Natronomonas pharaonis DSM 2160: one gene and its partners. Each later gene encodes a partner of the first gene's protein in a complex. Links are inferred from orthologs where the notes say so. Each region holds a gene or a part of one and is shown in the gene's direction. Other genes may lie near its edges. The genes, in order: NP_RS12505, NP_RS00290 and NP_RS09095.

Region 1 (9,573 bases):
TTCGAACGGTCTCGAAGACATCGGCCGAAAGCTCCGGCGGCAGGTCGCGGAGCCGCTCGTAGGGCTCTTTCGGGACGACGAGTGTGTGCCCCGGCGCAAGCGGGTTCGCATCAAGGAACGCCAGCGTGGTTTCGGTCTCGTGGACGATGCGGGCGGGGATGTCCCCGTCGATGATCTGCTCGAAGATGGTTCGGTCCGACATGGTCGACACATCGGCCGGCGGTTACATCAACGTTGACCCCGCGGCCCCGCCCCGAGCTCCGAGAGCGCCCGGCCGATGGCGTGCCGATACTCGTCGGCCTCGTAGCCGAGCCGCGACCGCCAGATGGCCTGATACGAGGGGTGCAACACCGGCAACAGCGGCGGAAGCCCGTCGGTCCGAATCGGCGTCAGCACGGCATCAAGAAACCCATCGAGCGTTCTGTCGGCCGCCGCCAGCAGGGTTTCGGTGGCGTGTCGCCCCGTCGGAACGACACACGCCGGCTCAATGGCGGTAAGCTCCTCAAGAAGGTACGGCCGGCAGTTGTCTCGCTCCTTGCTCGTTGGTTCGCGGTTCGACCCCTCGCCGTCGCTGGGGAAGCATTTGACGGCGTTGGTAAAATACAGCTCGTCGGGCGCGTACTCCAGCGACTCGAAGAGTTCCCGGATTCGGCGGCCGCTGTGCTGGGCGGTGTAGGACATGCCGGTGTAGTTGCCGCCCCGCCAGCGGTCGGCGTCGGGGTTGCCGGCTCCCGGCGCTTCGCCGACGATGACGAGCGTGGCGTCACTGGAGCCAACACCCCACGAGATTTCGGTTCGGCAGTCGGCGAGTTCGGGACACCGCTGGCAGTCGTCGGCGAGGGCGTTTCTGGCCGCCCGGTCGGGAAACGTCGGCATCAAGGGCATGTGGGGCTGTCCTCGCCCTGAGCGTTTCGACGAAATATATAACCGACATAATACAGCATATTATTGTAACGTCGAAATTAGCCGAAGGCTTATTCCCGTCGCTCCGTTTCGGTCGCATGCGAATGAGTAACGCACCCACCGATACCGACGACGGCGCTGACTCGCGTATCGACCCGCCGACGACGCCGCTCGACGACGGCCAGTACGGCCACCTCTCGCTTGATAACGGCGAGGTCGTCATCTACGACCGGGAGGAGCCGGAGATGTGGCTCCAGTCGGATTTCGCCGTCGACCTCGGCGCGTAGTGCTGGCTGAAGCTGTGTGGTTGCTTTCCTGAGACTCACCAGGGGTGTTTCTGCGGCTCTCGGTTGCACGTCCGACCGACGTTACGGGGACAACGATGGCATATCGGCTTTTTGCTCACCGATGGCCACGAGCGCGGAACAGTAGCTTTATCAGTCGCAGGGGAGGATATTCACGTCATTACTAAATGACGCAGAAACACCGACAACCGGAGGTGAACATCGGGCTGGTCGGCCACGTCGACCACGGAAAGACGACTCTTGTCGAGTCGCTTTCCGGTGAGTGGACCGACCAGCACTCCGAGGAGATGAAACGCGGCATCTCCATTCGCCTCGGCTACGCCGACGCGACGTTCCGGGAGTGTCCGGAACTCGACGAACCCGACCGGTACACCGTCGAGGAAACCTGTCCGGACGGCTCCGAAAGCGAGCATCTCCGGACGGTGTCCTTCGTCGACGCGCCGGGTCACGAAACGTTGATGGCGACGATGCTCTCGGGAGCGGCCATTATGGACGGTGCTGTGCTCGTTATTGCAGCCAACGAGCCGGTTCCGCGAGCCCAGACTGAAGAGCACCTGATGGCGCTGGATATCATCGGCATCGACAACATCGTCATCGCCCAGAACAAAATCGACCTGGTCGACCGCGAACAGGCACTCGACAACTACGAGGCCATCGAGGAGTTCGTCGACGGCACCGTCGCAGAAGACGCGCCGGTGGTCCCGATTTCCGCCCAGCAGGACGTGAACATGGACCTGCTGATGCAGACTATCGAATCCGAGATTCCGACCCCCGACCGGGACCCCGACGCTGACGCGCGCCTGCAGGTCGCTCGTTCGTTCGACATCAACCGACCGGGGACGACGTGGGAGGACCTGACCGGCGGCGTTCTCGGCGGTTCGCTCACGCAGGGACAGCTTGAGGCCGACGACGATATCGAAATCAAGCCCGGCCGCGAAATCGAGGAAGGCGGCCAGTCGGAGTACCAGCCCGTCGAGACGACGGTTCGGTCGCTACAGGCTGGCGGCGAGTTCGTCGACACCGTCACGCCCGGCGGTCTGCTCGGTGTCGGGACCGGCCTCGACCCCTCGCTGACGAAGGGCGACGCGCTGGCAGGTCAGGTCGCTGGCCCGCCGGGGTCGCTGCCGCCGACGCGGGAGTCGTTCACGATGGATGTCGAACTCCTCGACCGCGTCGTCGGCGAGGACGCCGAGGAGATAGAGCCGATATCGACCGGCGAGCCGCTAATGTTGACCGTCGGGACGGCAACCACTGTCGGCTCGGTTACGAGCGCTCGCGACGACGAGTGTGAGGTACAACTGAAACGACCGGTCTGTGCGCCCGACGGCTCGAAAATCGCTATCAACCGCCGCGTGGGCGCTCGCTGGCGGCTCATCGGCGTCGGAACGCTTCGGTGATGCGCGTGGTGCTCGATACGAACGCACTGATGGCTCCGGTCGAAGTCGGCGTCAGAACCTTCGCGGAACTCGACCGCCTGCTCGGCGAGTACGAGGCTGTCGTCCCACAGGCCGTCGTCGAGGAACTCGAATCCCTCTCGGGCGGCGGTGGCGAGGAGGCGACCGCCGCGAGTGTGGGTGCCGACCTTGCCGAACGGGAGTGTGCGGTCGTCGAGCACAACGCTGAGTACGCCGACGATGCCGTCGTCGAACTCGGCCGCGAGGCAGACTACGCGGTGACGAGCGATATGCCGCTCCGTGAGCGGCTGCTGGAAGCGAACGTTCCCGTAATTAGTTTACGGGGGCGAACCAAATTCGAAATCACTGAACCATAGCATGTACAAACGGGTCCGACTCAAAGATACGGTTGAGGTGCCGCCCAGACACCTCGCGGACGTGTCGCCCGAGCTGGTCAAGCGGCTCCTACAGGACAAGCTCGAAGGACAGATGGACGAAGACGTCGGCAGTATCGTCTCGGTAACTGCGGTCCACGATATCGGCGACGGCGCGGTGTTGCCGAACCGCCCCGGCGTCTACTACGAGGCGGAGTTCGACGCCGTCACGTTCGATCCTCAGATGCAGGAAGTCGTCGACGGGGAAGTCGTCGAGGTTGTCAACTTCGGTGCCTTCGTCGGCATCGGTCCGGTCGATGGCCTGCTGCACGTCTCTCAGATCTCCGACGAGTATCTCGCCTACGACGAGGAAAACCAGCAGCTCGCGTCCAGAGACTCCAACCGCGTGCTGAGTGTTGGCGACTCCGTCCGCGCACGCATCGTCACCAAGTCCATCGACGAGCGCAACCCCCGAGACTCCAAAATCGGCCTGACAGCCAAGCAGCCGGGACTCGGCAAGCACGGCTGGCTCGAAGAGGAACGGCAGCGCCGCGAGGCGCAGGCGGGTGATTAGATGGCGGACCGGCTGGTGTGTCGCGACTGCCATCGCGTCCTCGAAGTCGACGACGGCGAGCAGTGTCCGTCCTGCGGGTCGACCTCGATGACTGAGGACTGGGCCGGCTACGTCGTTGTCGCCCATCCCGAGGACAGCCGCATCGCCGAGGAGATGGGCATCTCCGAACCGGGACGCTACGCGCTGAAGGTCCGGTAACATGTCGAAAATCCTCGCAAAGCTGCCAACCGAGATGCGCGGCGAGCTCAAGGACCCGCTCGGTGAGATATATACCGACACCGACGAGCTGCTCGCCGACGCTGGCGACCCACTCGTCGCGGTCGGCGACATCGTCACCTACCACCTGCTGGAGGCGGGCCACCGCCCGGCGGCAGCCATCGTCGACGGCAAGACCGAGCGCGAACGTGTCGAGCGGAAGGTGTTGTCGGCGATAGAGGAGTTCGACGAACGAATCGATGTCGCCAATCCGCAGTCGACGATTACCGACGACCTGCTGGAGGCGCTGTCGACGGCCCTCGACCGGCCGGACCCGACGGTCGTCGTCGTCGACGGCGAGGAAGACCTCGCGTCCCTGCCGGCGGTTGTCGCCGCCCCTGTGGGGGCCTCGGTCGTCTACGGCCAGCCCGGCGAAGGGATGGTGCTTGTCCACGTCACCGACGAGACGCAGGCGGAATGTCGGGACATCATCGAGCGGATGCAAAGCGACTACAGCCAAATCGAGTCGATTCTCTCCTAGCCGCTCCGGCGGGCGTCGCCGTGTCTATGGCTTCGAAATCCTTTTAGGTGCTTCGACGGAAACTCGTGGTAACGTAACCATGGACGTCGACATCATTGACGAAGACGAAAACCCGATGTTGCACCGGACCGATGTCCGGTTCCAGCTGACTCACGAGGAGGCGACCCCGTCCCGACTCTCCGTCCGCGACTCCCTCGCGGCCAAGCTCAACAAGGACGCCAGCGAGGTCGTCGTTCGCAAACTCGATACGAAATACGGGATGCGGAAGACGGTCGGCCACGCCAAGGTCTACGACAGCGCCGACGACGCCAAGGCCGTCGAGCAGGACCACGCCCTCGAACGGAACAAGATCGAAGCAGACGAAGAAGCCGACGAAGAGGCGGCTGAGGAGGCCTGAGGATGGCCCGCTACGAGTTCTACAACGAGGACGGCACGACGGACCGCGAGCAGTGTCCCCGCTGTGGCGACACCTTCCTCGGTGAGTACGGCGACCGCAAGCACTGCGGCAAGTGCAGCTACACCGAGTTCCAGTAGGTCGTGACCCGCGTTCTCGGTATCGAAGGGACGGCCTGGTGTGCTAGTGCGGCCGTCTTCGATGCCGAGACTGACGCTGTTTTCATCGACTCCGACGCTTACGTGCCCGAGAGCGGCGGCATTCACCCGCGCGAGGCGGCCGAACACATGCGCGAGGCCGTGCCGTCGGTCGTCGAGGCTGCCCTCGACCACGTCGAATCGAACTGGGGCGACCCCGCCGACGCCATCGACGCCGTCGCCTTCTCACGAGGCCCGGGACTTGGCCCGTGTCTCCGCATCGCCGGCACCGCAGCCCGGTCGCTGGCCGGCACGCTGTCGTGTCCGCTCGTCGGCGTCAACCACATGGTCGCCCATCTCGAAATCGGCCGCCATCGCTCCGGCTTCGAATCGCCGGTCTGTTTGAACGCTTCGGGCGCAAACGCGCACGTACTTGGCTACCACAACGGCCGCTATCGCGTGCTCGGCGAGACGATGGACACCGGCGTCGGCAACGCCATCGACAAGTTCACCCGCCACGTCGGCTGGAGCCACCCCGGCGGTCCGAAGGTCGAGTCCCACGCCGAGGACGGCGACTACGTCGAACTCCCCTACGTCGTCAAGGGGATGGACTTCTCGTTTTCGGGTATCATGTCGGCTGCGAAGCAGGCCTACGACGACGGAACCCCCGTTGCGGACGTCTGTTGTGGGCTCCAGGAGACGATTTTCGCCATGCTCGCCGAGGTCAGCGAGCGGGCGCTGTCGCTGACCGGCGCTGACGAACTCGTCGTCGGGGGCGGCGTCGCACAAAACAGCCGGCTCCAGGAGATGCTGACACAGATGTGTGAGAACCGTGGGGCTGCCATCTACGTCCCTGAACCGCGGTTCCTCCGTGACAACGCCGGGATGATAGCGGTCCTCGGGGCGAAGATGTACGAGGCCGGCGACATCATCTCTATCCCCGAATCGGGCGTTCGCCCGGATTTCCGCCCCGACGAGGTGCCGGTATCCTGGCGTGACGACGAGGCCGTCGCCCGCCCTGTCCCGACCGACGAACGCCGCCAGGGCGCAGAGGCTGTCGTCGACATCGATGCCGACGGCGGCCGCGTCACGAAGCGCCGGCTAGAGAAAGCCTACCGGCATCCTGTCCTCGATTCGCGCCTTCGGAGCCAGCGGACCCGCTCGGAGGCCCGGCTCACAAGCGAAGCCAGACGACAGGGCGTTCCCACGCCGGTCGTCTACGATGTCGACCCGGACGCGGGCCGTCTTGTCTTCCAGTACGTCGGCGATGCCGACCTCAAGACCGCTCTCTCAGAATCGGCAGTCCGGGATGTCGGCCGACATCTCGCCGCCTGCCATGCGGCTGGGTTCGTCCACGGCGACCCGACACCGCGGAACGTCCGGGTCGGCGAGGACCGTGCGTTCCTCATTGATTTCGGCCTCGGTTACTACACCGACGCCGTCGAGGACTATGCGATGGACCTCCACGTTTTCGAGGGCGCACTCGGCGGCACCGCCGACGACCCCACGGCACAAATTACGGCCTTCGAGGACGCCTACCGGTCGGCCGGCGACGGGGCCGTTGTCGACCATCTCCGGGAAATCGAAACCCGGGGGCGCTATCAGTAACGGAGCCAAGAGCTAAGTTGCTCTCGCCCCTCGGGACCGGATATGGAAACGTCCGAGCAGCCCACCTTCGAGACAGAGGCCGGCGAGGAGATATACCGGTTCGTCGAGCGGCACGGGACGGCCGCCCGCCACCGGGTCAGGGAAGTGACATCGCTCCCGGCCGAGGAGTTTCAGGACGCTCTCGAACAACTGCAGGAGCGTGGCTACCTCGAAGACGACGGCGGCACCCTGCAGGTGGCCCTCGATGTCGGCTCCATCGAGACGTACTCGACCGACGACATCGATTACACGGTACGACCGGCCCAACAGACGGACTTCGAGGGACTCATCGATACCATCCGCGATGTCACCGCCGAAGATACCTACATCGTCGCTGAGTCCATCGCTGAACAGCTTCTCTACGAAGACGCCGTCAACCGACACAACACGGCTGAATCCCGCGTTTTCTTCGTCGCGACCGTCGACGGCGACGTGGTCGGCTGGTCGCATCTCGATTTGCCACAGCTCGACAAGCTCCAGAGCACCGCCCAGCTGACCGTCGGCGTCCGCGGCGAGCATCAGGGCCACGGCATCGGCACTCGGCTACTCGAACGCGCCCTCGATTGGGCCGAGGCTAACGGTTACCGGAAGGTGTACAACAGCGTCCCGACGACAAACGACGAAGCCATCGCCTTCCTCGAGGAACGCGGCTGGGAGACAGAAGGTGTCCGCAAGAACCACTACACCATCGGCGACGAACACGTCGACGAGGTCATGCTGGCGTACACGTTCTGACCTGCAAACGAGGGGACGAATTATATTGGTGGGCTGCTAACGGTTGCGGAACAATGGACCTCGATAGCACGCGACAACTTCCGCTCGACCGGGAGTCCCGTGGGATGCGGTATTACCGGAACGCCGTCGAGCGACACTGGGACCCCCACGATATCGAACTGGACACCGACCGCGAGAACCTGAAAGCGTTTCTTGATTCGACTGACACCCCCGAGACGTACCTCGATGGGCTTCGTTCCGGCGTTGCCCGCTTTGGCGCGGGCGAGCAGGCGGTGACTGAGGACCTCGCGCCGCTGGCGACGGCACTCGGCAGTATCGACGACCAGATGTTCGTCACGACTCAGATATACGAGGAGGCAAAGCACACGGACTTCTTCGACCGGTACTGGCGGGAGGTCATCCACCCCGTCGAGGACGCACTCGGTCTCGACCCGTCTTCGCCCACCGACGAGACGTGGTTCAACGACGCCTACGAGGAACTCTTCGACCGCAACGAGGAAGCGATGGAGCGGTTGCTCGCGGCTCCGACGGCCGAACAGTTCGCCAAGGCGTACTGCCATTACCATCTCGTCATCGAGGGGATTCTCGCCCAGACCGGTTACTACGGGATGCAACAGTCGTATTCCGCCGACAGCTACCCGGAACTACCGCATCTGCCGGGGCTGTGTGATGGGTTCACGAAGATTCGGCAAGATGAGGGCCGCCACGTCGGCTTCGGGATGGCCAAGCTGAAAGCACTCGTCGGCGACGGCAAGGTCGACCCGCAACTGCTCGATGACATCGTCGGAGAGCTGCTACCGCTCGTCGATGACATCACGACAGATGTCGGCGACGAATCCTTCGACGATGTCGGTATTCCGCCCGAGGAGCTCGAGGCCTTCGCCGCCGAAAAACACACCGAGCGGATGGAACAAATAAAAGACGCCGCCAAATCCGTCCCCGACCTCGACTCACTGACGTCGCTTGATGGGTAGTCCGCCGTCGCGCTTCGCAAGGGTTATATATCACGCCACCTTCTGAACACAAGATGGCAACCGGAACGGTTGATTTCTTCAACGACACTGGCGGTTACGGCTTTATCGAAACTGAGGACGCGGACGAGGATGTCTTCTTCCACATGGAGGATGTCGGCGGCCCGGACCTCGAAGAAGGACAGGAAGTCGAGTTCGACATCGAGGAGGCCGACAAGGGCCCTCGAGCGACGAACCTGACGCGCCTGTAAACAACGGCCGATTCACTTTCGGCTTTTCAACATTTTTTACACCGACAAGCGACAGCGCCGTCGGTACCCGAGACGCAACACCGACAAGCGAGAGGTATGTGTCACTGTCAACGTACCCGTAGTCCAGACAGTATGCACGCCGTCACACTATTTATTTAGATGACACCAAACAATTTTAGTGGTCACGCGAGAGCAGACGTGGTATGGATACGCCCTCCCGTAGATCGTTCCTGCTTGCTGGCGGCTCGTTCGCCATTGGCGTCGGTGCCGGGCTCGGTATCGCACACCGTGACGACGTACTACCGAGTCGCGTTGTGTGGGCGTTCGAAACGACCGGCCGTATCGTTTCATCGCCGACCGTCGGCGACGGTACGGTGTATGTCGGTAGTGACGACAGTACCGTCCACAGTGTGTCGACAAGCGACGGCACACGACGCACAACAGCTAGGCTACATACGAAGGCTGGTGTCTTTTCATCACCGGCGCTAGGTGCCGACGGTGGACTCTATGTCGGGAGCACCGATACCGCCATTTACGGGCTGTTTTCAAGCCCCGGGGCGAGAGACGAGTGGCGGTTCGAGACTACTGACTGGGTGACAGCCTCGCCGGCAGTAGCCGACGGCACCGTCTACGTCGGGAGCACGGACGGGACAATGTACGCCCTCAACGCCGAAACCGGAGCCGAACAGTGGCGGTTCGAAACTGGAGACGGCATCGTTTCCTCACCCGCTGTCGTCGACGGCACGGTCTATGTTGGGAGTACTGATGGGACCGTCTATGCGCTTGATGCCGATAGCGGCACCGACCGGTGGCAGTTCGACACTGAGGGTCGTGTCTACTCTTCGCCGACGGTTGCTGACGGCACCGTGTATGTCGGCAGTTACGACGCCAACATCTATGCCATCGACACCACAGACGGGGTCGAACAGTGGCAGTTTGAGACGGGCGACAGCATCTGGTCGTCGCCGACGGTGCTTGAAGAAACACTCTGGATAGGCAGCAAAGACGCTGCTCTCTATGCGGTCGCTACCGAAGACGGTAGCGAACAATGGCGGTTCCCAACTGGGGGCGAGGTCAACTCGTCGCCGACAGTGGCCGGTGAGACGGTTTATGTCGGCAGCGACGACGCCAACCTCTACGCAGTTGCTGCTT
Region 2 (10,011 bases), 2.4 Mb from region 1 along the record:
TATCGGAACGGGCTGACTCCCAAGGAGTTCTTCTTCCACGCGATGGGCGGCCGCGAGGGACTTGTCGACACGGCAGTCCGGACCTCCAAGTCCGGCTACCTCCAGCGACGGCTCATCAACGCGCTCTCCGAGCTTGAGGCCCAGTACGACGGGACGGTCCGGGACACCTCGGACACCGTCGTGCAGTTCGAGTTCGGCGAGGACGGCACCTCGCCGGTCCGGGTCTCCTCCAGCGAGGAGTTCGACATCGATGTCGAATCCATTACCGACCGTATTCTCGACGAGGAGTTCGAATCCGAACTCGAACGCGAGGAGTTCCTCGGCATCGAGGAACCGAAGACGAACCTCTCCGAACACGGCGAATCGTGGCGCGCTGATACGGTTCAGGAGGTGGAATCCGATGACTGAGATTACCGACGACGTCGAGGCCATCGTCGAGGATACCGACCTGCCGCGGCGGCTGAAAGACGAGGTCTACGAGACGCTGGAATCGCGAAGCGGCGTCGCGCCCGAGGATGTCGAAGACATCGTACAGGCCGTCGAGTCGCAGTATCTCGAAACGCGGGTCGACCCGCTCGACCCCGTCGGAACCGTCTCGGCACAGAGTATCGGCGAACCCGGAACGCAGATGTCGATTCCGGCCGACGAGCAGGTCGTCGTTCGAAGGAACGGCGAGACCGAGCTGACAGAGATCGGTCCGCTTGTCGATAGCCTCATGGATAGCCGCGAGACGCGTTCGTTCGATGACCACGAGGTCACACTGGCCCCCGACGGTATCGAGGTGCCGAGCCTTTCCAGCGAGGAAACCGTCGAATGGAAGCCAATCGAGGAGGTCAGCCGACACGAGACGCCCGACGAGCTGCTCCGATTTGAGCTGGAATCCGGACGCTCGATCCGGGCGACGAAGGCCCACTCGTTCGTAACGCGGCAGGAAAACGAGGTCGTCCCCGTCGCCGGTGAGGAACTCGAGGCCGGTGACTGGCTGCCAGTCGTCGCATCGCTCGATGCGACCGATACCCAAGAGACAGTAGACCTCCGGAAGTATCTACCGGCAGGCGACTACTGGTATACCTCTGTGCTCGCGGACGGCGGCGCTGAGGCAGTACCCGGCGGACCGGACCAGCTTCGGAACAAGCGCGCGGCGCTCGAAGCCGGCGAACTTGCCGAGCACACGGCGTATCCGGTCCAAGGGACTGTCGGACTGCCGGAGCAGTTCCCGCTCGACGAGGAAACCGGCTTCTTCGTCGGAGCGTGGCTCGCCGAAGGCTCACTGGCCGACCACTACGTCTCGATTTCGAACGTCGATGCGGCGTTCCAGTCCCGGATTCGGTCGTTTGCAGAGCGGTTCGACCTCACCGTCAACGAGTACGAAAACGATAGCGGCTTCGCAGCCGGATACGACATCCGCCTCAACGGGACGATTCTCTCGGATTTCCTCCGAGCTGCGTGTACGGACGACGGTGAAAAGAGTATTCCAGGGTTTGCCATCGGTGCCAACGAGGCGTTCTTGAAGGGGCTGCTCCAGGGCTACTTCAGCGGCGATGGAAACGTCGGAACGAACGCCATCCGCTCCAGTTCGACGAGCGACAGGCTCACCGCCGGCGTTGGGCTGCTGTTGGCTCGCTTCGACGTGTATGCGACGCTCGGCCAACAGGAAGACTCCAGAACCCTCCGGGTTCCGAAAAAGCACGTTTCACGATTCGACAATCGTATCGGCATGGTCGGCGAGCGCGGGGCAGAACTCGAAGCGCTCGCTGAATCGGCCGACAGTGACGGGCCTGATGCAACCGACCAGATTCCGAACTTCGGAGACGCCCTCGAAGCGGTCGCCGAGGCTGCCGACATCCCACAGCGGCAGGTCAACAGCGCAACGAAGCGTCAGCGAATCGATCGGAGTCGACTGGCTCGCCTCGTTGCAGCGGCGGAAGCAGAGCTCGACGGGGAGCAGTCCGAACTCGATGCGCTCCGACAGGCCGTTACGGGCGATGTCGTCTGGGACCGAATCGAATCCATCGAGACGGTCGAAAGTGACCACGAGTACGTCTATGACGTCTCCGTTGAGGGCCTCGAGACGTTCACGACGGCAGATGGGGTCGTGACGCACAACACGATGAACACGTTCCACTACGCCGGTGTCGCCGAAATCGACGTCACACAGGGGCTTCCCCGGCTCATCGAGCTGGTCGACGCCCGCAAGACGCCCGATACGCCGATGATGACGGTGCATCTAGAGGGCGAATACGCCCGCGACCGCGAGCGGGCCCACGAAGTTGTCTGGAAAATCGAGGCGACGAAGATACTCGCGCTCGGTGACGTGTCGACGAACGTCGCCGACATGCTCGTCCAGATAGACCTCAACGAGGAAACACTGGCCGAGCGGTGGCCGACGATGGAGAGTATCGACGATATCGCCGGCCGCATCGCCGGCACCATCGAGGGCGAACTGGGCGTCGATACGGCCCGGCCCAAGCCGACGGTCATCGAGTTCGGCCCCGAAGAGCCGTCCTACCGGCAGCTGCTCCAGCTCGTCGAGGAGCTTCGGGAAATCGTCTTTAAAGGTATCGAGGAGATCAACCGCGTCGTCATTCGGAAGGAAGAAACCGAACAGGGCGAGGAGTTCGTCCTCTACACCGAGGGGTCGGACCTGAAGGAGGTCCTCGACATCGAGGGCGTCGACGCCTCGCGGACGACGTGTAACAACATCCACGAAATACACAACAACCTCGGCATCGAGGCCGCTCGCGAGGCCATCATCGAGGAGACGATGAACACCCTCGAAGAGCAGGGGCTGGACGACGTGAACATCCGGCACCTGATGTTGGTCGCCGACATCATGACCAACAACGGCGAAATCGAATCCATCGGCCGCCACGGCATCTCCGGTAACAAGGATTCGGTGCTTGCGCGTGCGGCGTTCGAAGTGACGGTCAACCACCTCCTCGATGCGGCCATCCACGGCGAGGTCGACGACCTCGACGGCGTGACCGAGAACGTCATCGTCGGCAAGCCGATAAAGCTCGGCACCGGTGACGTCGACCTGCGGATGGGTGCGACCCGAGACAGCGGGTCGAGGGCCGACGACTAAACAGCTATGGCCGTCACACTCACCGACGAAGCGCGGCGGTATATCGCCCTCTTCGACGAAGAGACGGACGTGGCGGCCACCGACTGCGTCGTCGACGAGGAGTACGACCGCATCGCCTTCGTCGTCCCGCCGGGGACGATGGGGCAGGCTATCGGCCCCGGCGGCGACCACGTCGCAACGGTCGAATCGAAGGTCGGCCGCGACGTGACCGTCATCGAAGGCGCCGAAACGGCGGCGGATTTCGTCGCCAACGCGCTTGCGCCGGCGGCGGTTTATAACGTCACCATCAGCGAAAACGACACCACGGTCGCCTACGCCGAGGTCGACGAGAACGACCGCGGCGTCGCCATCGGCGCCGACGGGCGGAACATCGACCTCGCCCGCCGGCTTGCCGACCGACATTTCGACATCGACGACGTCGAGTTGACATAAACCGGCTACCGGTCTGCGGTCACCGGCCGCGACTCCGCTTCGACGTAGATACGATTTGCTTCCGGAACGACATCTCTGACAGCGACTTCGACCGCATCGATTGCGGCCTCGATACCGCGGGTATCGAGGTCGTTATCGAAGTCGATTTCACAGGCGACAAGCACCGACTCCGGGCCGAGATGCATCGTCCGGAGGTCGACGACGGCGTTGACACCATCGGCAGCAGCGATCGCATCGAGCAGCCGTCGGCGCTCCCGGCGGGTGACACCCTCGCCGACGAGGAGGCCGCGGCTCTCCCATGCCAGCCCGAGGGCAACGCTCATCAACAACAGCCCGATGACGGCGCTACCGATGGCGTCGTAGGTCGTATTGCCGGTCACGTCGGTGAGATAGACCCCCGCAAGCGCGACGAGTACGCCAACGACGGCGACGAGGTTCTCCGTGGCAGCGGTCAAAAGCGGCGCATCCTTGCTCCGACGAAACGTATCGAACAGCGACCGGAACCCCTCGGTGTCGGCCTCCTCACGGACCGCTTGGTAGGATTTGTAGAAGGCAGCAGACTCAAACAGGAGGGCGACACCGAGGACGATGTAGTTGATGGTCACGTCGACATCGCGGGCGGGCGTGCCGATGGTCTCGTAGCCTTCGCGGACAGCGGCGTAGCCGGTGACACCGAACAGCAGCATCGTAACAACAAACGCAAAGACGTACTGCTCTTTGCCGCGGCCGAAGGGGTGTTTTCGTGAGGCCCCGGCGTCGCTGAGGCGGAACCCGAGCAAAAAGAGTAGCTGGTTGCCGACGTCGCTCAGCGAGTAGTACACCTGGCTGAGCATGCTGGCGTTGCCGGTCGCGAGCCACGCGATAAACTTCGCGACCGCAATGGCGGCGCTGGCGACAAGCGACACCACCACCACGAGGCGGGTTGAAACCATCTACCGCTGGTTCGCCTTGGCGGGCCGTAATCGTTTGGTCACAGGGCGTGGGGGGCGACCGCAGGGTGACGGCAAAAAGGGATGCTTAAGTAGCTCCGTAGGAAAGCAAGATGTACCATGGCGAACGGCAAATACGCCGCGCGCAAGCTGAAGCAGGACCGCCAGAAGCATCGGTGGTCCGACTCGGATTACGCGCGACGTGCCCGCGGACTCGGCAAGAAGTCCGACCCGCTCGAAGGGGCCCCGCAAGGCCGGGGTATCGTCCTCGAGAAGGTCGGTATTGAAGCAAAGCAGCCCAACTCGGCCATCCGAAAGTGTGTCCGGGTACAACTCATCAAAAACGGCAAGCAGGTCACCGCCTTCTGCCCCGGCGATGGTGCCATCTCCTTTATCGACGAACACGACGAGGTCACCATCGCGGGCATCGGTGGCGCAAAGGGCCGTGCGATGGGTGACCTTTCGGGCGTCAACTACAAAGTCGAGAAGGTGAACGGCGTCTCGCTCATCGAACTCGTCCGCGGGAACGCGGAGAAGCCGGTGCGATAATGAGTTCGGAAGCCCCCGAGCCGGACGCGCCCGCGTCGACCGACGACGAGCGCGTCTCGGCACAGCTGTTCGGCGAGTGGGAAATCGGCGAAATCGAATACGACGACCCCTCGACGCGACGGTACATCACCGTCACGCCGATAGCCCACACGATGGGCCGTCACTCCGAAAAGCAGTTCAAGAAATCGGAGATATCCATCGTCGAGCGACTCATCAACCGGCTGATGCAGACCGACGAGAACACGGGCAAAAAACAGCAGGCGACCAAAATCGTCCGTGAGGCGTTCGACATCGTCGCCGAGCGCACCGACGAGAACCCGGTGCAGGTGCTCGTGACGGCCGTCGAAAACGCCGGTCCACGAGAAGAGACCGTCCGCCTCAAGTACGGTGGCATCTCCGTACCGAAGGCCGTCGACGTCGCGCCCCAGCGGCGCGTCGACCTCGCGCTGAAATTCATCGCCGAGGGAACCTACAACGACTCCTTCAAGACCACGACGCCCGTCGAGGAAGCGCTGGCCCACCAGCTTATCGGCGCAGCGAACTACGACCTGCAGGCCTATCCGGTCAGCCAGAAGGAAGAACAAGAGCGCGTCGCGGCGGCGGCACGCTAACCCCGTTCGCCCCTTTCGTTTTCGCGGCGCATCGTAACTGATTCCTTTCGGCTTCCGTAAGTTAGTGTCACGCATGCGCCGCCCGCACTCCCGCCGACAGTTTCTCGTAGCCGCCGGCCTCACGGTGACCGCCGCGGCAGCCGGGTGTTTCGACTCAGCGTCGGAGCCGACCGGCGAGGAGCCGGTCGAGGCCGACCACGACCTGAGTGTCGACCACGACATCGAGTCATGGGACCGGTACGACCCGGACTGGACAGTGCCGGACGCGTCGCCCGGAGCACTCGAAGCTGAGACAGTCGTCGAGAACCTCGAAATCCCGTGGGACCTGTCGTTCGCCAGCGACGGCGAGTGTTTCCTCACCGAACGGGTCGGCCGCATCAGCCGGTACGACGGCGGCGACCTCGATGCCGTAACCGAGCCCGCCAACGTCATCGACCACGCGACCGCTATCGACCACGGCGACGAAGGCGGCTGGTGGGCCACCGGCGGGGAAGGGGGGCTGCTCGGAAACGCTCTCCATCCGAACTATCCCGAGGTGCCCGTTCTCTATGCGGTCTACACCTACGAGGTCGGCGACGACTACCGGAACCGGTTGGTGTACTTCGACCTGGCGGGCGAAGAGCCCGAGGAGACAATCATCATCGACGACATCCCGGGCGACAGCTTCCACAACGGGTCGCGGCTCGTCTTCGGCCCCCGGAACTACCTGTGGGTGACGACCGGCGACGCCGGCGACGAGCAGTTGAGCGCCGACCCGGACCGGCTGGCGGGGAAGGTACTCCGGCTCAACCCCGACGGCACCGCACCAGCGTCGAACCCCGATGTCGGCGACCCACGCGTCTACAGCTACGGCCATCGGAACGCGCAGGGGCTTTCGTTCATGCCGGACGGGACGCCGATAGCCTCGGAGCACGGCCCGGCGGCCCGCGACGAGGTGCAGATAATCGGTCCCGGCGAAGACCACGGCTGGCCGGCCGTCCGGAACGGCCCCGGTGTCAACGACGAGTACGAGCGCTACGACGCGGCCGACGGCGTGACGAGCCCGCTTGTCAACACCGGCATGGAAGAGACGTGGGCCCCATCGGGAGCCGTCTTCTACACCGGCAGCGAAGTGCCGTCGCTCCGGAACCGGTTTCTCGTCGGCGGACTCGGCTCGCAGACGCTATACGTCGTCACAGTCGGCGAATCGGTCCCTGACATCGGCGGGAAGCGCTACGACGCGCCGTGGCTTCACCCGAGCTACGAGGCGGTCGTCCACGAGCGGTTCGAGGACGAACTCGGCCGCATCAGACACGTCGAGCAGGGCCCGGACGGGGAGCTGTACGCGGTCACATCGAACCGCGATGGTCGGGCCGACGGCCCGTTCCCGACCGAATCCGACGACCGGCTGGTCCGCATCGTCGACGCCTAGTCGGCCGCCTGACCGGTATCGGAGAGAACGTATTCGCGGGTAGCGTCGACGAGGGCTTTCCGGTAGGCTGACTCGTCAGGGTCGTCTTCCAGCGACCGAAAGCGCCGCTTGAACGCCGAAAGCGACACCGACGGCGCATCGGCCGCCGCAGCGCTCGCGAGGTCGTAGAGCCGGTGGTCGGCATCGATTGCATCGTGTCGCTCCAAAAGCGCCAGCGCGAAGGCGGCATTGACGACCGTGATTTCCGGGTCAGCACCCGGTCGGAGCCGCCGGCCATCCTCGGGCGGTGATGGCGGCGAGTCGGCCAACGCTCGGGCCAACGACGACTCAAGAAACGACACCAGCTTGTCGGTCGGCCCAATATCGAGGGTGATGTCGTCGGCGTAGATATCTTTCATGTGATTTGCTATCTGGTAACAGTGACTCAGCTTCCGCTGTTCGACGCTGCGGCCGGCCAAGGCGAGAAACAGCGCCTCCTCGGTCGACTGGAGATGGGAAGGATGGGCCTGTTCGTAGCGAGCCATATGCGCGAACTCATGGAGGGCCAACTCTCTGGCCATCGCCGAGGTCGCCGCGCGCCGTGAGACGACGAGTTCGTGGCGGTCGTCGTAATGGCCAACCATCGTTCGCTCGTCAGGGTCGTCTCTGATGTCGACGACGACCGGCCGTTCGAGGCCGTACTCGGTGTCGAGCATATCGCGGGCGCTGAGAAACGGTGCGGCCGGTCCGTCACCCCGCACTCGAATATCCATGTCAACTATTACCAGTCGCCGCGGACGTTTGACTGTTTCGCAGGCGGCGACCCGCGAGCGGAGGACAGTTCGGCCCGCTCGGTACGCGTTGTCCACCCAAATCGCAAAACACTATCCTTTTCACCTTGCTTTCGGAACGTGACTGTATAATGGGCCGACGCAAGAAAATTGTACAGGAGTGTGAACGGCTTATGGACGAGCCGGAGCAGATCCGGAACATCGCCATCGCCGCTCACGTCGACCACGGCAAGACGACGCTTACCGACAACCTGCTGGCCGGCGCCGGCATGATTTCCGACGAGACCGCCGGCGAGCAGCTCGCGATGGACACCGAAGAAGACGAGCAGGAACGCGGCATCACCATCGACGCCGCAAACGTTTCGATGACCCACGAGTACGAGGACGAAAACCACCTCATCAACCTCATCGACACCCCCGGCCACGTCGACTTCGGCGGAGACGTGACGCGTGCGATGCGTGCTGTCGACGGCGCGCTCGTGGTCGTCGACGCCGTCGAGGGCGCAATGCCCCAGACGGAGACGGTTCTCCGGCAGGCGCTCCGTGAGGGCGTCAAGCCGACGCTGTTTATCAACAAGGTCGACCGCCTCATCTCCGAGCTACAGGAAGGACCCGAGGAGATGCAGCAGCGGCTGACCGGCGTCATCGGCGATGTCAACGAGCTCATCCGCGGGATGACCGAGGAGATGGACGACATCAACGAAGACTGGACGGTTTCCGTCGAGGACGGGACCGTCGGCTTCGGGTCCGCCCTCTACAAGTGGGGCGTCTCGATGCCGTCCATGCAGCGGACGGGGATGGACTTCGGCGAAATCATCGAGCTCGAACGAGCCGACAAGCGGCAGGAGCTCCACGAGCGAACGCCGCTTTCCGATGTCGTCCTCGACATGGTCTGTGAGCACTTCCCGAACCCGGTCGACGCCCAGCCCCGTCGTATTCCGCGTATCTGGCGTGGCGACGCGGACTCCGAGGTCGCCGAAGCGATGGAGCTTGTCAACGAGGACGGCGAACTCGTCATGATGGTCACCGACATCGGTATCGACCCCCACGCCGGCGAAATCGCCGCAGGCCGTGTCTTCTCCGGCACCATCGAGAAGGGCCAAGACCTCTATGTCTCCGGAACCGCCGGGACGAACCGGGTCCAGAGCGTCGGTATCTACATGGGCGGCGAGCGCGAGGAGGTCGAACGCGTCCCCGCAGGTAACATCGCCGCAGTCACGGGGCTCAAAGACGCTATCGCCGGCTCGACGGTTTCGTCCGTCGAGATGACGCCGTTCGAGTCCATCGAACACATCTCCGAGCCGGTCATCACGAAGTCCGTCGAGGCAAAGAACATGGACGACCTGCCGAAGCTCATCGAGACGCTCCAGCAGGTCGCCAAAGAGGACCCGACGATTCAGATCGAAATTAACGAAGACACCGGCGAGCACCTCATCTCCGGACAGGGCGAACTTCACCTCGAAGTCATCACCCAGCGTATCGAGCGCAACCAGGGAATCCCGGTCAACACCGGCGAACCCATCGTCGTCTTCCGTGAGGCGCCCCAGCAGGAGTCCCGCGAGGTCGAAGGGCGCTCCCCGAACAACCACAACCGGTTCTACATCACCGTCGAGCCGCTTGAAGACGATATCGTCGAGACCATCAAGATGGGCGATGTCTCGATGGACATGCCCGAGCTCGAACGCCGTGAAGAGCTGATGGAGCAGGGCATGGACAAGGATACGGCCCAGAACGTCGAGACCATCCACAACACCAACGTCTTCATCGACGACACGAAGGGTATCCAGCACCTCAACGAGACGATGGAGCTGGTCGTCGAAGGGCTCGAAGAAGCTCTCAACGACGGCCCGCTGGCCGCCGAGCCCGTCGAAGGCGCACTCATCCGCCTGCACGACGCCCGTCTCCACGAGGACGCTATCCACCGCGGTCCGGCACAGGTCATCCCCGCCGTCCGCGAGGCGGTTCACAACGCGCTCATCGACGCCGAAATCAAGCTGCTGGAGCCAATTCAGGAAGTCCGCATCGACGTGCCCAACGAGCACATGGGTGCGGCCTCCGGCGAGATTCAGGGCCGACGTGGCCGCGTCGACGATATGTACCAAGAAGGCGACCTGATGGTCGTCGAGGGCGTCGCCCCCGTCGACGAGATGATCGGCTTCTCCAGCGACATCCGAAGCGCCACGGAGGGGCGTGCGTCCTGGAACACCGAAAACGCCGGCTTCCG
Region 3 (9,544 bases), 690 kb from region 1 along the record:
CCCTCGGTAGCCGGCATCACGACCGCCGGCCAGCACGAGCAGGCGGCGCTCGTTCGTCGCTGACGCCTCCGAGCAGAGCCCACGCGCCGTCTCCCGGACGGTGTCCATGCGGGAGCCAACGTCGGCGCGGCGGAAGGCTTCGTCGGTCGCCGGCTCCGGACGGAGCAGACGCCTCGGCGTGCTTGGCAAGGGTTAAATGGCGCGGCACCGGACGGAGAGGTATGAGTAGCACAAGCGACAAACGCAGGGACCACTCGTGTATCTCCTGCGGTATCAGCATTTCCGGAACGGACGCGGCGAAGTTCGACTGTCCGGAGTGCGGAACGCTGATTTACCGCTGTTCGAAGTGCCGCAAGCAGAGTAACCTCTACGAGTGCCCCGACTGCGGGTTCACCGGACCGTAACAACCATGGGAAAAGTCGCTGCCAAGATGAAAGTCATGCCGCAGAGCCCCGAGGTCGACCTGGACGAACTTCAGGACCGCCTCGAGAACTCCCTGCCAGAAGGCGCGAAGATCAGCCGCGTCGACCGCGAAGACGTCGCCTTCGGCCTCATCGCGCTGTTCCCGACGGTTATCATCCCTGACGAAGCCGGCGGGACCGACACCGTCGAGGACGCCTTCAGCGGCGTCGACGGTGTCGAAAGCGTCGATGTCGACGAAGTCGGCCGGATATAAACCACCATCTCTCCGTTTTCCAAAGCGAGCACACCTTGATAGCCGCCGGTGTCAGGGTCTCGACCCCGCGTTCCGAGACCGTTACTTTGATGCATAATACCTCGAATACTTCGGTGCGGCCGGCACTCCGCCCACGGCGAGTGGGCGGCTGGGGAAGGAGCGTCGCCGGAACGCACCTTTTATGTGTGGGTCCTGTTTAGGGTGGGTCAAGAATGCCTAGTTCGAACGGTCCACGTCAAGCAACTCGTAACAAGCTGAAAAACGACGCTCGCGAACGCGGTACGTCGCCGCCGCAGCGTTCCATCGAAGAGTACGACGACGGCGAGAAGGTCCACCTCAAGCTCGACCCCTCGGTTCCGAACGGTCAGTTCCACCCGCGATTCAACGGCCGCACCGGAACGGTCGTCGGCGAGCAGGGCGACGCCTTCAAGGTCGAAATCGAAGACGGCAACGTGACCAAGACGGTCATCGCCGCCCCTGCACACCTTCGCCGCCAGCAGGCATGACGATATTCAAGGAGGTACTCGACGAAGAGTACCTCACGACACCGGAGGCCAAGGAGCTGCTGGCTGACATCGAGGCCGAGCGCGCGCTCGACGAAGACCGCGAAATGCGGTACGAACTCGCTCGTGCCATCGAGCACGTCAACCGCTTTGCCCTCCTCGACGTCGAGGAAGCACAAGCGCTCGTCGAGGACCTACGGGAGCTCGAGAAGGTGGACGAGGCAACCGCCTACAAGGTCGCAAATCTCCTGCCGGAAGACCGCGACGAGCTCCGGACCGTCTTCGCACAGGAACGGTACTCGCTTTCGGGCGACGAACTCGACGACATTCTCGACATCGTCGCCAAGTACGCCTGAATCGACCCCTGTTTTAAATATCGGCTTCCCGTACGTGGGTGTATGAGCGACGACGGAGACGACACCGCAGCACGGACAGCGGTCGTGTTGGATTTCTTGCCGCGGGGGAGCCCGAGCGACGACCGACCACAGTACGAGAAGTCCCCGGTCGCCTTCGCGGTCGGCGAGGAGGACTTCCAACTCGTGGAGGCGGCGCTTACCGACGACGCCGGTATCAACATCGGCGACCGAATCGAGATTGATCCGGTCGGAGACAACGTCAAAGACCTCCGGACCGTTGAGTATAGGGACCTCACGAGCACCGCCGAATCGGAACTGGAGTACGCTATCGAGTCGATAATCGATGCCGACGAGGCGCAGTTTGTTGATTTCTACAACGACGCCCAGCCGATTACGACCCGGCTCCACGTGCTGAACCTCCTGCCGGGAATCGGGAAGAAGCTCCGGAACAACGTCCTCGATGCCAGGAAGCGACAGCCCTTCGAGGATTTCGACGACATCGAGGAGCGGGTTTCAGGACTCCACGACCCCAAAGGCGTGCTCATCGAGCGAATCACTGAGGAGCTACAGGAAGACGACCTGAAGTACCGCATCTTCGCCCGCCGTGACGACGAGTAGCGGCAGTGAAGGGTGAACCATATACGACTCGCGGCATAGACTGCTGATATGCGCGACCCCGACGCGCTCCTCGTCCGGGCAGGCGTCCGCGGCGACCCGGAGCGCGACCAGCATTTCCTCATCGACGACCGCGTTCTCGACCGCCTACCGGGCTATCTGCCGGACTCGGCCGACACTGACCACGTCCTCGAAATCGGTGGCGGGACGGGGGCACTCACTGACCGACTGCTTGACGTCGCCGACCGCGTGACGGTTATCGAACGAGACCCCGGGCTGGCGACGTTTCTGACCGACGAGTTCGCCGACGAGATCGAGGCGGGGTCGTTGACCGTCATCGAGGGGGATGCACTGGAGGTCCCACTGCCCGATTTTACTGCATCCGTGTCGAATCTCCCGTACGGGGTTTCCTCGGAGATTGCGTTCCGGCTGCTGCCCGAAAAGCGGCCGCTGGTGTTGATGTTCCAGCAGGAGTTCGCCGAACGGATGGCTGCGGAACCAGGGACAGACGAGTACGGACGGCTCTCGGTGACGGCCGGCCACTACGCGGATGTCGAGGTTGTTGAGCCGGTGCCGAAAGAAGCGTTTTCGCCGCCGCCGGCGGTCGAAAGCGCCGTTGTGCGAACGACACCACGCGAACCGCCCTACGAAGTGCCGGACGACGAACTGTTTATGCGCCTCGTCCGGGCTGTTTTCACCCAGCGTCGTAAGACGATGCGGAACGCCGTCCGGAATACGACGCACATCTCCGGCATTGAAGACGCCGAGGCAGTCGTTGAGGCGGCCGGGGAGGACCTGATGAGCAAGCGGGCCGGGAACGTCCCACCGGAAGCGTTCGCCCGCCTCGCGGCCATCGCCGCGGAGGTCGACGGCTGATGTCGATACGGACTACCCATTGAGATGGTTCCCGCGAACTCGATACCGTGGTACTGGCGGATCATACGGCGTATCCAAGTAACGTTCGATACGCCGACCGCACAGTACGCTGCGACAATCGGGGCAGTAGTGACCTTCGTAGCCGTCTCGCTTACCGTCTACTATGGCGGCCGACGACTCAAAGCGCGTCGCGACCCGGACGCGGTAGAGGCGATGCAGTCGATTGCCATCGCCGTAACTGCCATCCTCGTGAGCGCCTTTCTGGTTGCGGTGTGGCGTACCTCTAGTGAGGTGATCGAGGCGCTCGGCTTTCTTTCGGTGACTCCCGAATCCGGCGTCAAAGCGCTTGTGACGGTTATCGTCGTCGCCGTCGGGTACGCCGTTACGCGGCTGACAAAGCGGTCGATAAAATACGGAAGTGGCCGCGTGACGATAACCCCACACCAGCGTGAGCTGGCCCACCATCTCGTTCAGATTGTGGTGCTCGTGCCGGTGTTGGCGTTTATTATTGCTCTCTGGGGCATTCCGGTCAGCAACATCTTCCTTGGGGCCGGTGTGCTCGGTATCGTGCTCGGCTTTGCGGCCAGAAAGACACTCTCGGGCATCCTTTCGGGGTTTGTCATCCTCTTTGCCCGGCCGTTTGAAGTCGGCGACTGGATACGCGTCGGCGAGCGGGAAGGCATTGTGACCGACATCACCGTCTACAACACACAGATACGGACGTTCAACGAAGAGCACGTGCTGGTGCCGAACGATACAGTGACGGAAAACGAGATTATCAACTACTCGAAGACAGACCGGCTCCGAATCGAGACCGATGTCGGCGTCGATTACGAGACGGACATCGGGACTGCGGCCGCTGTTGCGGCCGAAGCGATGGAGCGGGTCGAAGCGGTTGCCCCCCAGCCGTCACCGGATGTCATCCGACTGGAGTTCGCCGACTCGGCGGTTATACTGCGGCTACGCTACTGGATAACGACCCCGACGGTCCAAGAGAAGTGGCGTGCACAAAACGCGGTCATCGAGTCCGTCAAGCAGGCCTTCGAGGACGAAGGCATCAAAATCCCGTTCCCACAGCGTGAACTCACCGGACGAGCGGAAACCGGTGGATTCCATATTACAAATACTCCGACTGACAACGACGACAGCCGGAAAGCGGTCCGTCGTCGGCCGGGCGCAGGCGGCGACATTTCGGAACCAGTCGAGGACGACCTCGCTGACTCGGACGACGAGGAGAAACACCCGGCTGCCGATTTCGAGGAGTCAGTCACGGACCCGCCCGCAGACGAGGAGGCGAGACGGTGACGCTCGAAGACCGCCGTGAGATGCCGACTGTCTACGAGCCTGCGGAGGACTCACGACTACTGGCCGATACTGCAGTCGAACGAGTCGATGGCGGTGTCGCGCTTGAGGTCGGCGTCGGCTTCGGCTACGTCGCCGCGCAGGTCGCCAGCGCAACCGAGACCCGCGTCGTCGGCTGTGATATCAACCCCGAGGCGTGTGTGCGCGCCCGGGAAGCCGGTATCGAAACAGTGCGGTCGAACCTGACCGACCCCTTCGCGGCCGACAGCTTCGATGTTGTGCTGTTCAACCCGCCCTACCTCCCAACGCCTCCCGAAGAAGAGTGGGATGACCCACTGGAACATGCTCTCTCCGGCGGCGAAGACGGCCGCCGCGTGATTCGGCCGTTTCTTGACGACCTCGGCCGAGTGCTGCGGCCGGCCGGCCGCTGTCTCCTGCTCGTCTCGTCGCTGACCGACATCGATGCTGTCGTCAAACTGGCAGCCGACGCCGGCTTCGAGAGCCGTGAAGTGGCCGAGGAGTCGTTCCCGTTCGAGCGGCTCGTCGTCCTTGAAATAACCCATGCGAATAGCTGAGTAGGAAATATTAAACGCCGTCATCTCGTAGCCGGCTGCAATGACGGAGGTACTCGCTACGACACCCGGGCTGTATCCGCTGCCCGACTGGGCGAAAGACGAGCTGTCGGACCTCAAAGGCCATCAAAAGGACGACCTGATTTCCGGCGACGAGTCCGACGCCATCGTCGACGCCTACGAACGCGCTCGCGCTGACGTGCTCGAATGGCAGACCGACGCCGGAATCGACCGCGTCGTCGAAGGCCAGCTCCGGTGGGACGACATGCTCGCCCACCCGCTCTGTGTCCACGACAGCGTCGAGACCCGCGGTATCGTTCGCTACTACGACAACAACAACTTCTATCGGGAGCCGGTCGTCCAAGACGCGCTGACTCCTGACGGCGACGTTGCCGACGAGATTGCCGCCGCCGACGGCGTGAATCAGGCCGTCCTCCCCGGCCCCTACTCGCTTTCCGAGCTCGCGACCGACGAACATTACGGCGACGACGCCGCGTTCCTTGACGCTGTCGCCGACTTCCTCGCCGCGGAGGCGGGGGCGCTCCCCGATGTCGAGACGCTGTTCCTGTTGGAACCGTCTCTCGTCACCGACGCCCCGGACGACGGGGCCGACGAGCGTGCCAGCGAGGCCATCGACGCCGTTGCCGACGCCGTCGACGCCGAGGTCGTCGTCCACACGTACTGGGGTTCGATTCCGGAGAAGCCCTACGCCCACCTGATGGACGCCGACATCGATGCCATCGGCTTCGACTTTGTCACCGACCACGAAGGAAGCGTCTACAACATTCAGGAATACGGCACGAAGGACAGCATCGCACTCGGCGTCGTCGACGGGCAGAACACGCTCGTTGAGACGCCCGAGGAAATCGCCGAACGCGTCGAGTGGGTCGAAGAGCAGGTCCCTGTCTCCGAGTTCGAACAGCTCTATGTGACATCGAACACCGAGCTGTTCTACCTGCCGACAAACAAGGCCGAAGCGAAGCTGAACGCACTTGCGACCGCCGCAGCCGAGGAGGTGCCCCGATGAGCAACCGTTCCCTTCCCGAAACGAGAGCACAGTTCCGCCCGAAGGACCATCCGACCGAGCATTTCCTCCTGACAACCGTCGTCGGCTCCTACCCCAAGCCGAAGTGGCTCAACCGGGCGAAGGAACTCGCCGAGGACGACGACCGGGACTTCGACGACGACGACCTCGAAGAGGCCCTTGACGACGCTGCTCGACTCATCACCGAAGAACACACCCGCGCCGGGCTAGACGCCGTCGTCGACGGCGAGATGCGCCGCAACGAGATGGTCGAGTACTTCGCCGACCGCATCGACGGCTACGAGTTCAACGGCCCAGTCAAGGTCTGGGGGCACAACTACTTCGACAAACCCTCCGTCGCCGACGAGGTCGCATACGACGAGCCGTGGCTGGTCGACGAATTCGAGTTCACCACCGGTGTCACCGAGCGACCGGTAAAAGTCCCGATTACCGGCCCCTACACGCTCGCGTCGTGGTCGTTCAACGAACACTACGAGGGCGAGGCGGAACTGGCCTACGAGTTGGCCGACCTCGTCAACGAGGAAATAAACCGGCTTGTCGAGGCCGGCTGCCGATACATCCAGATAGACGAGCCGGCGCTGGCGACGACGCCGGACGACCACGCCATCGTCGGCGAGTGTCTCGAACACATCGCCGACGGTATCCCCGAGGACGTCCGTCTCGGGCTACACGTCTGTTACGGCGACTACTCGCGCATCTACCCGGAGATTCTGGACATGCCGGTCCATGAGTACGACCTCGAACTCGCCAATGGCGACTACGAACAGCTCGACGTGTTCAAAGAGCCGACCTTCGAGAAAGACCTCGCACTGGGTGTCGTCGACGTTCACACGACGGACGTCGAGACCGTCGAGGAAATCAAGGAGAACATCATCAAAGGCTTCGAGATCGTCCCGCCGGAGCGGCTCACCGTCTCGCCCGACTGCGGCGTGAAGCTGCTGCCCCGTGAGGTCGCCTATCAGAAGATGGAGAACATGGTTGAAGCGGCCCGACAGGTCGAAAAAGAGCTCGACGCCGGCGAGATAACCGTCGGCTACGCCGGCCAGTAAGCGGTTTTCGTCTTTTTTTTATTCGTCTGTCTCGTCACCGGTTGCGGCCGCATCCTCGGTGTCGCTGGAGGCTGCGACCAGCGACAGAACGATGCTCCCGACGCCGGCCAGCGCAACGAGTACGCCCTCGGTACGGACCGCCGAGACGTACCAGTCGCTCGGTTCGAGGTCTTCGGGGTTTTCGTAGCCGACAAGCACCATCCGCGTCAGGTACTCGAGTTTCTTTTCCGGGAAGACGGCGGCGAAGACGCCGTATGCGACCGCGAGTGTTTTCCAGAACATACCGATGGCTACGAGCGGGGAGGATATAAAATCGGGGAGCGCGTCGGCCGCGGTCAGCAGCCGTTATTCGTAGAGCCAGGGCTCGTCGATGCGCTCGTAATCCTGCAGTTCGTCGTCGTCGAAGAACAGCCCGATTTCGCGCTCGGCGGAGCCGGGCTCGGTGTCGGAGCCGTGGATAACGTTGCGGCCGAGGTCAAGCCCGAAGTCACCGCGGATGGTGCCGGGCGCGGACTCGGCGGGGTCGGTCTCGCCCATCATGGTCCGGACCTGCGCGACGGCGTCCTGTCCTTCCCAAACCATGGCAAAGACCGGCCCGGAGGTGATGAACTCCTTGAGCTCGTCGAAGAACGGCTTGTCGACGTGCTCGGCGTAGTGCTCGCGGGCGAGCTCGTCGTCGATTTGCATGAACTTGCCGGCGACGAGCTTGAGGCCGCGGTCCTCGAATCGGGAGACGATGTCGCCGATGAGGCCGCGCTGGACCCCGTCAGGCTTTACCATCACGAAGGTGCGCTCGGTGTCGGCCATCTACGCTTGCACCTCTTCTTCGTCTTCCTCGTCGGCAGCCTCTTCCTCGGCGGCCTCAAGATCGGGCGTCTCCTCGGCCGCTTCGTCGGCTGCTTCCTCGTCGGCAGCCTCAGCAGCCTCGTCTTCCTCGTCGGCCGCTTCGTCTTCGGCTGCTTCCTCGCCACCAGTCCATTCGAGGTCACGGGCTTCGCGGCCCATGAAGTAGTTCTTCTCGCACTTCGAGTCAGCGAACCAGAGCACGGTACCGTCGTTTTTGACGTACATCGTGCCGGTTCCCGGCTCGATTTCCTGTCCGCTGTAATCGCAGGTACGTTTCTGAACCATTATTGTCCTCCGATGGAGTCGGCCTCACGAGCGGTCTCGCGAAGCTGAATCACGTCGCCGACACGGACCGGGCCGAGGACGTTCCGGGCAATGATACGGCCCTGGTTTTCGCCCTCTTGGATCCGGCATTTGACCTGCATGGCTTCACCGTGCATGCCGGTCTCGCCGACGACCTCGATTACTTCGGCAGGGGTCGCGCCGCCTTCTTCTTGTTCTTCAGCACTCATCGTTGGTCACCTACTGAAGTTCCTCAACTTTCTCGGCGATATCCTCGACCTCGCCGTTCGCCTCGCCGGCATCGACGATGGCCGCGGCAGCGCTGCCGACCTGCAGGCCAGCGGCGTGGCCGATGTCGTCCTGTGTACCGACGAAGACGTACGGAATCTCCTTTTCGGTGGCGATCTCCGGAAGGTGCATGACGACCTCCTCGGGGCTGACGTCCTCGGCGACGAAGACCAGTTCCGCGTTGCCGCGCTCTACGGCTTTCGTCGTCTCGTTTGTGCCTTTCTTTACTGAGCCGGTGTCCCGGGCGACCTCGAGCGCCTCAAGGGCGTCGTCTTCGAGGTCGGCCGGCACGTCGAAGTCTACATATACTGACATTGTTGAACTCCTCCTACGCGCGGGCTCGCGCTCCCCCGCCGTCGAACCGGGCCGCCTGTGACCTGGTTCTCACGCCCGAACCGGACGTGTCGATTCCCTTCCGGCTAGGAGCATCACAACCCCGCGTAGGCTGTACACCACCGTACTGCACCCCTGCATAAAAGCGCTTATGAACGCCGCTCGGCGTGCGACTCCACCGCAGACGGCGGGAAGCATCGATGTGCGGCGTACTCTCATGGACCAGCTTGTCGCCGAATATTTTGGCCATCCAAAAAGATACTTTCTAACAAAAGAACTGAATTTCATTTGGTGGAAACGCTTAAGGCGGATGCGGACGAAATAGCGTCTGTATGAGTACCCAAGAGACCGTCCGCCGTCAAGCCGGCAGCGTCGAAGAGACCGCTCTCAACATCGACCCCGAAAAAGCAGAACAGCTCGTCGACGCGCTAAACACCGACCTCGCCGCGACGTACGTCCTCTACCACCAGATCAAGAAGCACCACTGGAACGTAGAGGGTGCTGAGTTCCTCGACGTCCACGAGTATCTCGGCGAGGTCGCCGCGGACCTTGAGGCCGACGCCGACGAACTCGCCGAGCGTGCACAGGCTATCGGCGGCGTTCCACTCGCTGGCGGAGCGACGTTCGAAGAGCATGCCCCCATCGACCCCGAAGGAGACGATGTCTACGACATCCGTACCTCGCTGGAAAACGACATCGAGGCCTTCGGCGTTATCATCGATTCCCTGCGGGACCACATCGAACTCGCCAACGACCTCGGCGACTACACGACGGAAGAACTACTCCGTGATGTGCTTGCGG

The links.
Region 2: NP_RS12505 (region 1) and NP_RS00290 share a complex: the UniProt entries of both Methanocaldococcus jannaschii proteins name them as parts of the RNA polymerase complex. The link is inferred for Natronomonas pharaonis DSM 2160 from one-to-one orthologs.
Region 3: NP_RS12505 (region 1) and NP_RS09095 share a complex: the UniProt entries of both Methanocaldococcus jannaschii proteins name them as parts of the RNA polymerase complex. The link is inferred for Natronomonas pharaonis DSM 2160 from one-to-one orthologs.

What each region holds. Positions count from the first base shown.
Region 1 is NC_007426.1:2,459,344-2,468,916, reverse strand. What follows is about bases 1,919-4,765. They hold NP_RS12505 (DNA-directed RNA polymerase), read left to right. Parts: upstream 1,919-2,980; coding sequence 2,981-3,550; downstream 3,551-4,765. Other genes in these bases: NP_RS12485 (30S ribosomal protein S27ae), read left to right, coding at 4,686-4,765; NP_RS12490 (30S ribosomal protein S24e), read left to right, coding at 4,366-4,683; NP_RS12495 (GTP-dependent dephospho-CoA kinase family protein), read left to right, coding at 3,750-4,286; spt4 (transcription elongation factor subunit Spt4), read left to right, coding at 3,551-3,748; NP_RS12510 (PIN domain-containing protein), read left to right, coding at 2,605-2,979. In the rest of the region: NP_RS12530 (HIT family protein), read right to left, coding at 1-202; NP_RS12525 (uracil-DNA glycosylase), read right to left, coding at 229-876; NP_RS12520 (DUF7331 family protein), read left to right, coding at 1,008-1,190; more of NP_RS12515, read left to right, coding at 1,376-1,918; more of NP_RS12485, read left to right, coding at 4,766-4,820; NP_RS12480 (bifunctional N(6)-L-threonylcarbamoyladenine synthase/serine/threonine protein kinase), read left to right, coding at 4,824-6,425; NP_RS12475 (GNAT family N-acetyltransferase), read left to right, coding at 6,468-7,199; NP_RS12470 (ferritin family protein), read left to right, coding at 7,253-8,173; NP_RS12465 (cold-shock protein), read left to right, coding at 8,227-8,421; NP_RS12460 (outer membrane protein assembly factor BamB family protein), read left to right, coding at 8,625-9,573. UniProt on the Methanocaldococcus jannaschii protein: DNA-dependent RNA polymerase (RNAP) catalyzes the transcription of DNA into RNA using the four ribonucleoside triphosphates as substrates.
Region 2 is NC_007426.1:53,620-63,630, forward strand. The notes cover bases 1-3,285. They hold NP_RS00290 (DNA-directed RNA polymerase subunit A''), read left to right. Parts: upstream 1-400; coding sequence 401-3,085; downstream 3,086-3,285. Other genes in these bases: NP_RS00285 (DNA-directed RNA polymerase subunit A'), read left to right, coding at 1-408; NP_RS00295 (NusA-like transcription termination signal-binding factor), read left to right, coding at 3,092-3,285. In the rest of the region: more of NP_RS00295, read left to right, coding at 3,286-3,517; NP_RS00300 (cation diffusion facilitator family transporter), read right to left, coding at 3,523-4,449; NP_RS00305 (30S ribosomal protein S12), read left to right, coding at 4,567-4,995; NP_RS00310 (30S ribosomal protein S7), read left to right, coding at 4,995-5,606; NP_RS00315 (PQQ-dependent sugar dehydrogenase), read left to right, coding at 5,680-7,017; NP_RS00320 (DUF5781 family protein), read right to left, coding at 7,014-7,769; NP_RS00325 (elongation factor EF-2), read left to right, coding at 7,919-10,011. UniProt on the Methanocaldococcus jannaschii protein: DNA-dependent RNA polymerase (RNAP) catalyzes the transcription of DNA into RNA using the four ribonucleoside triphosphates as substrates. Forms part of the jaw domain.
Region 3 is NC_007426.1:1,768,974-1,778,517, reverse strand. Bases 39-2,856 are described here. They hold NP_RS09095 (RNA polymerase Rpb4 family protein), read left to right. Parts: upstream 39-1,178; coding sequence 1,179-1,535; downstream 1,536-2,856. Other genes in these bases: NP_RS09085 (16S ribosomal RNA methyltransferase A), read left to right, coding at 2,202-2,856; NP_RS09090 (DUF655 domain-containing protein), read left to right, coding at 1,578-2,153; NP_RS09100 (50S ribosomal protein L21e), read left to right, coding at 889-1,182; NP_RS09105 (elongation factor 1-beta), read left to right, coding at 410-676; NP_RS14165 (HVO_2753 family zinc finger protein), read left to right, coding at 222-404. Also shown: more of tmcA, read right to left, coding at 1-38; more of NP_RS09085, read left to right, coding at 2,857-3,026; NP_RS09080 (mechanosensitive ion channel family protein), read left to right, coding at 3,051-4,331; NP_RS09075 (HemK2/MTQ2 family protein methyltransferase), read left to right, coding at 4,328-4,903; NP_RS09070 (methionine synthase), read left to right, coding at 4,944-5,927; NP_RS09065 (methionine synthase), read left to right, coding at 5,924-6,994; NP_RS09060 (hypothetical protein), read right to left, coding at 7,013-7,276; ndk (nucleoside-diphosphate kinase), read right to left, coding at 7,340-7,801; NP_RS09050 (50S ribosomal protein L24e), read right to left, coding at 7,802-8,125; NP_RS09045 (30S ribosomal protein S28e), read right to left, coding at 8,125-8,352; rpl7ae (50S ribosomal protein L7Ae), read right to left, coding at 8,363-8,725; DNA starvation/stationary phase protection protein DpsA, read left to right, coding at 9,076-9,544. UniProt on the Methanocaldococcus jannaschii protein: DNA-dependent RNA polymerase (RNAP) catalyzes the transcription of DNA into RNA using the four ribonucleoside triphosphates as substrates. This subunit is less well bound than the others.